One region of the Delftia sp. GW456-R20 genome, then DNA from elsewhere that is predicted to be linked to it. Evidence: predicted binding sites of a transcription regulator. Region 1 holds the regulator's gene; the other holds the start of a gene.
The links. Region 1 encodes FNR, which switches genes on or off when oxygen is low (the NO sensors DNR and NnrR bind a similar motif). Its sites were predicted from a motif close to TTGATNNNNATCAA; they were not measured.
Positions count from the first base shown of each region.

Region 2: a site for FNR is predicted at 2,452-2,465, ahead of A4F85_RS13860 (FeoA family protein). Genes of this name have one in related genera too.

Region 1 covers NZ_LWCN01000004.1:1,311,288-1,315,547, forward strand. Annotated here, with positions in the region: gene A4F85_RS11260 (sulfite exporter TauE/SafE family protein) at 1-217, opposite strand, end outside; gene hemN (oxygen-independent coproporphyrinogen III oxidase) at 223-1,605, opposite strand; gene fnr (fumarate/nitrate reduction transcriptional regulator Fnr) at 1,768-2,487, shown strand; gene A4F85_RS11275 (hypothetical protein) at 2,569-2,856, opposite strand; gene A4F85_RS11280 (FixH family protein) at 3,036-3,350, opposite strand; gene ccoG (cytochrome c oxidase accessory protein CcoG) at 3,408-4,260, opposite strand, start outside.
Region 2 covers NZ_LWCN01000004.1:1,911,747-1,916,006, forward strand. Annotated here, with positions in the region: gene A4F85_RS13850 (hypothetical protein) at 1-119, opposite strand, end outside; gene feoB (ferrous iron transporter B) at 134-2,080, opposite strand; gene A4F85_RS13860 (FeoA family protein) at 2,077-2,418, opposite strand; gene A4F85_RS13865 (YkgJ family cysteine cluster protein) at 2,618-2,938, shown strand; gene A4F85_RS13870 (Lrp/AsnC family transcriptional regulator) at 2,963-3,433, opposite strand; gene A4F85_RS13875 (amino acid permease) at 3,572-4,260, shown strand, end outside.

The DNA of each region.
Region 1 (4,260 bases):
CGCCCAGGCTGGCATAGCCGGCCAGACGGCCGCCGTGGAACAGCGCCGTGCGCAGCCACAGCCGGCTTTGCAATCCATGCACGGCCACCACCTGCGAGCCGCCGCCCTGCCCCGCCCCGCCCGTGACCACGCCGCAGGGCGCAGCGCACATGGCAAGGCAATGGGGCCCGCCGACGAGCCCCATGATCAAAGCGGTCCAGAGCAGCGACAACAGCATGGGGCCTAGATGATCCTCGAAAACCGCGCCCGGTTCTTGTCCGCCTGCAGATATCGGTCAAACAGCATGGCTACGCCGCGCACGAAGTACCAGCCCATGGGCGTGACCTGGAAGCCCTCGTCGCTGATCTGCACCAGGCCCTTGGCCTGCAAGTCCTCCAGGGCCGCCATCTCGGGCGCGAAGTACTCGCGAAAGCCCAGCAGCCAGGCCTGCTCCATGGGCTCGAACAGCACGGCGCCCTGACACATGATGGCCATGATGACGGCGCGGCGCACCAGGTCGTCGCGCGACAGCGCCAGGCCCCGCACCACGGGCAGGTGGCTGGCGTCGATGGCGTCGTAGTACTCCTCCAGCGTCTTGGCGTTCTGGCTGTAGCTGGCACCCACCTTGCCGATGGCCGACACGCCCAGCGCAATCAGGTCGCAGTCGGGCTGGGTGCTGTAGCCCTGGAAGTTGCGGTGCAGCCGGCCCTGGCGCTTGGCCACGGCCAGCGAGTCCTCGGGCAGGGCGAAGTGGTCCATGCCCACATAGACATAGCCACCGTCCATGAACGCGGCGATGGAACGCGACAGCATGGCCAGCTTGTCGGCCCCCTGGGGCAGATCCTCGGCCGCAATGCGCCGCTGCGGCTTGAAGCGCTCGGGCAGGTGGGCATAGGCATAGAGCGCGATGCGGTCGGGCCGCAGCGCGTTGACCTGGGCCAGCGTGCGCTCGAAGGATTCGGGCGTCTGCTTGGGCAGGCCGTAGATCAGGTCCACGTTGATGGAGGCAAAGCCCAGCTGCCGCGCGGCCGCCACCAGCTCGAACACCTGCTCGGCCGGCTGCACGCGATGAACCGCGATCTGCACCTGTTCGTCAAAGTCCTGCACGCCGAAGCTCAGGCGGTTGAAGCCCAGCTCCTTGAGCACGGCCAGGCGCTCGACGCTGACGGTGCGCGGATCGACCTCGATGGAGTACTCGCCACCCGGCTCCAGCTTGAAATGCTCGCGCAACAGGCCCATCAGCGTGCGCAACTCGTCGTCGGAGAAGAAGGTGGGCGTGCCGCCGCCCAGGTGCAGCTGGCTGACGGTCTGGCCCTTGCCGCAATGGGCCGTATGCAAGGCCATCTCGCGCGCCAGGTAGTCCAGGTAGACGGCGGCGCGATCGTGGTGGCGCGTCACGATCTTGTTGCAGGCGCAGTAGTAGCAAAGCGACTCGCAAAAGGGCACGTGCACATACAGCGACAAAGGCGTGGCACGCGCTGCGGTACTCGATTTGCGTTGTTGCAGCGCCAGGATATAGTCCTCTGCACCAAAGGCCTCGACAAAGCGGTCGGCGGTAGGGAACGAGGTGTATCGGGGCCCCGGTACGTCAAAGCGACGCAGCAGCTCTGGGGTGACAGCGGTCATGGGTTTTTTCCTCTAATACCTCGACTGTGCCGCAGCACATCGGTCATGTCCTTGACTCATATCAAGAGTTGTTTGAGGGACTGCTGCGACAATTTGATCCAACTCATCGCAATCCACGAGGTCACCGCCGGCACGCTGTGTGCCGCTGATGTTTATCACTCCATGAACCTTCAGACCATCAAAGCCTCCTGCTCCAACTGCAACCTGCGCGAACTGTGCATGCCCATGGGCCTGGATGCCGAGCAGATGCAGCGCATCGACGACATCGTGGCCACGCGCCGCAAGGTCAAGCGCGGAGGCCTGCTGTTTCGCAACGGCGAGACATTCACCTCGCTGTACGCCATCCGCACCGGCTTCTTCAAGACCTGCGTGGCCACCGAGGACGGACGCGACCAGGTCACAGGCTTTCAGATGGCCGGCGAGATCATCGGCCTGGACGGCATCGTCAACGACCACCACACCTGCGATGCCGTCGCGCTGGAAGACGCCGAAGTCTGCGTCATGCCCTTCGACAAGCTGGAAGACCTGTCGCGCGAGGTCACGGCCCTGCAAAACCATGTGCACAAGGTCATGAGCCGCGAGATCGTGCGCGAGCACGGCGTGATGCTGCTGCTGGGCAGCATGCGCGCCGAAGAGCGCCTGGCCGCCTTCGTGCTCAACCTGGTGCAGCGCCTGCATGCGCGGGGCTTTTCCAAGTCGGAACTGGTGCTGCGCATGACGCGCGAGGAAATCGGCAGCTACCTGGGCCTGAAGCTGGAGACGGTGAGCCGCACCTTCTCCAAGTTCGCGGACGACAACATCATCGAGGTGCGCCAGCGCCATCTGCGCATCCTGGACACGGAGGCGCTCAAGCGCATCGTCAACAGCCAGCAGTGCCAGTGAGGCCGCAAGGGCGGCAAGCATTCATCCGCCAATGAACAAGGCCCGCGACAGCGGGCCTTGTTCATTGCAGCGGGCTCTCGCTCAGTCCCGCCCCAGCCCCTGCATGGCCAGGTCCGGGTCGGGCTCGGAGACCACGCCGTCGTTGAGATCGCGGGCCGATCGGCCCAGCATGGTGGTCATCAGGCTGGAGAGCATGGTCACGCCCCAGAAGGCGAAGAAGGCCAGCGTGTAGATGCCCTGGCGCGACCAGCCCAGGTCGCCGAGCCAATGCAGCTCCAGCGGGTCCACAAAGGCAAAAACCAGCATCTCCATCACGGCGGCTGCCAAAAAGGCAGGCCAGGCAATCCACATCCAGCGTTGGGCCAACATCAGCGATCTCCTTGTGCTGTCGAGGGGGCGCCTTCATTGTGCGCCGCGCCAACGCATGGCGCCAAGCCCCGCAGCGCCCTGCACGCCTGTAGGAAACCCTCACCCGTCGCGCATGCCGGAGATGCGATCCGCCATGCAAAAAGGCCGCGACTGCGGCCTCTTGCAGGGGTGCACGGCGATCAGCGGTCCGTGGGGTGATCGTGCGCGGGCGTGGCCGCATGGTTGCGGCCGGTGACGGCGGGCGCCATGCTCTTGGGCACTTCGCGCACGCCATCGGCACGCTCGTTGATCGTGATGCCGTTGCGGTAGTAGTCGGGGTCGATCACGGGATCGGCGCCATTGATGGCGATGATGGCCGTGATCACGGCAGCGACCACCACGGCCGCCGGGCCGGCCACCACCAGCCAGACATGGCCGAACTTCCACCAGGGCTTGCCGGCGTCGGGGTGCGAGGGAGCCTGCGCGGGCGCGGACACTGCGGGACTGGAAGACATGGGAAACCTCTTTCTTTCAGGCGGCAGGCGCGGACCGTGCCACGCCTGCCAGGAACATCACCGGGGCACCAGGAAGACGGCCTTTTCGGACGCGCGTCCCGCGCCCGAATGCACGGCATCGATATCGAAGAATACGGTGTGCGAGCCCGGCTCGGCCGAACCGTAGGGAATCTGCAGTCGCGCCGCAATGCCGCGCGTCTCGGCCGGGCCGACCTCGACTTCCTGCTCGGACGCCAGCTCCAGCCCATCGAGGCCATGGGCGCTGATGCGGTAGCGCTGGGCCTGCTCGGTGGCATTCATGATCTGCAGGCGGTAGACATTCTCCAGCTTGCCGCCAGCCACGATGCGCGACAGCGAGGCGCGGTCGCGGATCACGTCCACCTTGACCGACTGGCGCAGCGCCAGGCTCACGATCATGGCCACGCTCAAGCCGATCAGCACGGCCGAGTAGATCAGCACGCGCGGACGGAAGATGCGGCGCAGCACCTGGGCACGCCGCCACAGGCCGGCCATGGCGTTCTGCGTGGTCAGGCGGATCAGGCCGCGCGGGTACTCCATCTTGTCCATGATGGAATTGCAGGCGTCTATGCACAGGCCGCAGCCAATGCATTCGTATTGCAGACCGTTGCGGATGTCGATGCCCACGGGGCAGACCTGCACGCACATCTTGCAGTCGATGCAGTCGCCCAGGCCCTGGGCCTTGTAGTCCACCTTCTTGGTGCGCGGTGCACGCGGCTCGCCCCGGCCCGTATCGTAGCTGACGATCATGGTGTCCCGGTCGAACATGGCGCTCTGAAAGCGCGCATAGGGGCACATGTACTTGCAGACCTGCTCGCGCATGTAGCCCGCGTTGCCATAGGTGGCAAAGCCGTAGAACAGCACCCAGAACATCTGCCAGCTGCCCTGCAGC
Region 2 (4,260 bases), 600 kb from region 1:
GGCGCCAGTGCCGGATGCATCTGCCCGGCCTTCTGGCGCCAGCGCGCGGGCAGATAGCGCCAGACCAGAGACACGCCGGCCAGGGCCACTATCAGACCCACGATGATGTTTTGCCACATGGTCCGTGCTCCTTTCAGCCCGCGCCCAATGCGATGGCCACGCGGTAGGTGATGAAGCTGGCAAGGTAGGCCAGCGCGAACAGATAGCCGGTCATCAACAGCGGATAGCGCCAGCCGTTGGTCTCGCGCCGCACGGCGGCCAGCGTGGAGATGCACTGGGGCGCGAACACGAACCAGGCCAGCAGCGACAGCGCCGTGGCCATAGACCAGGTGTGGGCGATCAGCGGGCCCAGTTGCTCGGCCATGGCCTCGTCGCTGGCGGCGGACAGGGCATAGACCGTGCCCATGGCGCTGACGGCCACCTCGCGCGCGGCCATGCCGGGCACCAGGGCGATGGCGATCTGCCAGTTGAAGCCGATCGGCGCCAGCACCACCTCCAGCCAGCCGCCGATGCGGCCTGCAAAGCTGTAGCGGATGGCCGCTTCGGTGACGCCATCGGGCGGCGCCGGGTAGCTGGCCAGGAACCACAGCACGATGCTCACGGTCAGGATGATGCCGCCCACGCGGCGCAGGAAGATCATGGCGCGCTCGTACAGGCCCAGGGCCAGGCTGCGCGGGCTGGGCCAGCGGTAGGAGGGCAGTTCCATCAGCAGCGGCGTGGGTCCGGCGCTGCGGCCTGCCAACTTGGCCACGCCGGCCACGGCCATGGCGCTGGCGATGCCGGCCACGTACAGCGCGAACAGCACCAGGCCCTGCAGGTTGAAGATGCCGCCCACCGTGCGCTCGGGAATGAAGGCGCTGATCAGCAGCGCATAGACCGGCAGGCGCGCCGAGCAGGTCATCAGCGGCGCGATCATGATGGTCACCAGGCGGTCGCGCCAGCTGGTGATGGAGCGCGTGGCCATGATGCCGGGCACGGCGCAGGCGAAGCTGGACAGCAGCGGAATGAAGGAGCGGCCCGACAGGCCGACCTTGCCCATGATGCGGTCCAGCATGAAGGCGGCACGCGGCAGGTAGCCCGAGTCCTCGAGTGCAAGGATGAACAGGAACAGGATCAGGATCTGCGGCAGGAAGACCAGCACGGCGCCGGTGCCCGCGATCACGCCGTCGGCCAGCAGGCTGCGCAGCGCGCCTTCGGGCATGTGCTCGTTGACCAGGGCCGAGACGGCCGAAACGCCGCCCTCGATGCCGTCCATCAGCGGCTGCGCCCAGCTGAACACGGCCTGGAACATCAGGAACAGCGTGGCCGCCAGCAGCAGCATGCCCCACAGCGGGTGCAGCACCACGGCGTCGATGCGGTCGTCGCGCCGGGTGTCCACCACGGGCTCCTTGACACAGTCGGCCATGATGCTGGCCACCTGCTGGTGCAGGGCCAGCACCTGCTCGCGCGCATCGCCCGGGCGGGCCGGAGCCTGCAGCTGCGGCGCTGCCAGGGCGCGGGCTTCGGGGCCGTCCAGCCATTGCAGCAGTTCGCGCGCGCCGTCCTGGCGCACGCCCACCGTGGACAGCACGGGCATGCCCAGGGCGCGTGACAGCGCCTCGCGGTCGATATCGATGCCCTGGCGCCTGGCCATGTCGCTCATGTTGAGCACCAGCAGCATGGGCAGGCCCAGGCGCTGGGCTTCCAGCACCAGGCGCAGGTTCAGCCGCAGGTGGGTGGCGTCGGTGACGCAGACCAGCAGTTCGGGAGGCGCCTCGCGCGCGTGGCGGCCCGAGACGATGTCGCGCGTGATGCGTTCATCCTCGCTGTGGGCGTGCAGGCTGTAGGTGCCCGGCAGGTCCAGCAAGCGCACACGCCGGCCGCTGGCCGTGCTCAGCCAGCCTTCCTTGCGCTCCACGGTCACGCCCGCGTAGTTGGCCACCTTCTGGCGTGCGCCGGTCAGCAGGTTGAACAAGGCTGTCTTGCCGCAGTTGGGGTTGCCCAGCAAGGCCAGGCGCAGTGCGGAATCACCGCTGCCGCCGCCGCCACCCTGGGCAGGCTGCAGCGGCTGGATGAGTTTGGGAGAGGACGACGCGCTCATGCCACCGCCTCCGGCGCCACGCGCACCAGAGCCGCCTCATGGCGGCGCAGTGCGAATGTGGCCTGGCCCACGCGCACGGCCAGCGGGTCGTCGCCCGGAAAGCCTGCGGCCAGGATGCGAACGGGCTCGCCCGGCAGGAAACCGATTTCCATGAGGCGCAGCAGCAGTTCCTGCTCGACGGCATCGCGCGCCGCATGGAGTTCGACCACGCGCGCCGGAACCTGGCGCGGCAGCGCATCCAGGGTGATGGCCGCAGCGGTGGCCGGGCTTGGAGAGCTGGGAGGCGCGGACAGTGCGGACGGAGCCGTGGCGTCCGTCCCGGGATTCATCGAATGCATGGCGTGTTGTATCAACTGATTTTTATTCTCATTTTGATTTTGATCGAATCCCCGTGGGAAGCCCGCGCATGGTATCGGAGTAAGAGGCAGGGTCTTGCCAAATGGCCGTCATGGTTTTTGGCCGGTTCCAGGCGCCCCGCACGCGTGCGCGCGACAATCGCGCTCCCACGATCCGCACCTGCACCTGCTTGCCCACGCCATGACCCATCCCTGCCTGAGCTGCGGCGCCTGCTGCGCGTCGTTTCGCGTGGACTTTTCCGTGCATGAGTCGCAGGAGCATGGCGGCCGCGTGCCGGCCGGGCTGATCGAGGAAGTCACCGACCACACCTGCCGCATGCGCGGCACGGACTGGTCGCGCCCGCGCTGCGCAGCGCTGGTGGGCAAGGTGGGCGAGAAGGCCCATTGCGGCATCTACGAGTGGCGGCCCTCGCCTTGCCGCGAATTTGCGGCCGGCAGCGATGCCTGCAACCGCGTGCGCGTGCGCCATGGCATGCAGGCGCTGGACAGCGGCCTGCTGTAGCAACCAGCCAGGCGCCACCAGCCGTTATTCCACGGGCAGCCCCGCCAGCTGCCCCTTGAACTCCTGCAGCGAGAAATGCGTGTGCACCTGGCGCACGCCGGGCAGCCGATGCAGGCGGGTGAGCAGCAGGTCCGAATAGGCATCGAGATCGCGCGCCACGACGACCAGCAGGAAGTCCTCCGGCCCCGAGATGCCGTGGAACATCACGACCTCGGGGATGGCGCAGACCGCTTCCTGGAAGTGGCGCGATGACTCCTCGTTCTGATGGTCTATGCCCACCATCACGAAGGCCAGCACGCCAAAGCCGATGGCGCGCCGGCTCAGCGCGGCGTGGTAGCCGGTGATCACGCCCTCATCCTCCAGCCGCTTGATGCGCCGCCACGACGGCGATTGCGACAAGTGCACGCGTTGCGCCAATTCGCCCGAGGTCAGCCGCGCGTTGTCCTGCAGGGCGCGGATCAGCAGCCGGTCCGTTCTGTCGATCTCGATTGACATAAACCACCTATGAATTCATGTTTCACAGAATAACTTATCCAAGATCAAGCGCATTTAGGGATAACTACTAAACGCCCTGCGAAGGCCGTAACTAGCATCCGCCTCCGAAGCCCCCCACAGCAACGGAGACAACAACCCATGCCAGCCTTCGAAGACATCGTCCAGCGCGAAGCCGGACTCCAACAGCAGCTGTCTGCCGGACAGATGACCATGATCGCCATCGGCGGTGCCGTCGGCACCGGCCTGTTCCTGGGCAGCGGCTTTGCCATCGGCTTCGCCGGGCCCAGCGTGCTGATCAGCTATGCCATCGGCGCGGTGATTTCGCTGCTGCTGATGGGCTGCCTGGCCGAGATGACGGTGGCCCACCCGACCTCGGGCTCGTTCGGCGCCTATGCCGAGCACTACATCGCCCCCTGGGCTGGCTTCGTGGTGCGCTATGCCTACTGGGCCTGCGTGGTGCTGGCCGTGGGCACCGAGGTGACGGCCGTGGGCCTGTACATGGGCTACTGGTTCCCCGAGGTGCCGCGCTGGGCCTGGGTGGTGATCTTCTCGGGCGCGCTGATCGGCGTGAACATGATGAGCGTCAAGGCCTTCGGCGCCGTGGAGTACAGCTTCTCCATGATCAAGATCATCGCCATCGTGGCCTTCATCGTGGTCGGCGCCTGGGTGGTGTTCGGCACCCGCCCGGCCGGCGTGGGCTTTGCCAACTACGTCAACAACGGCGGCTTCTTCCCCAACGGCCTGTGGGGCACCTGGGTGGGCGTGATCATCGCCATCTTCAGCTACCTGAGCATCGAGATGATCGCCGTGGCCGCCGGCGAAGCCAA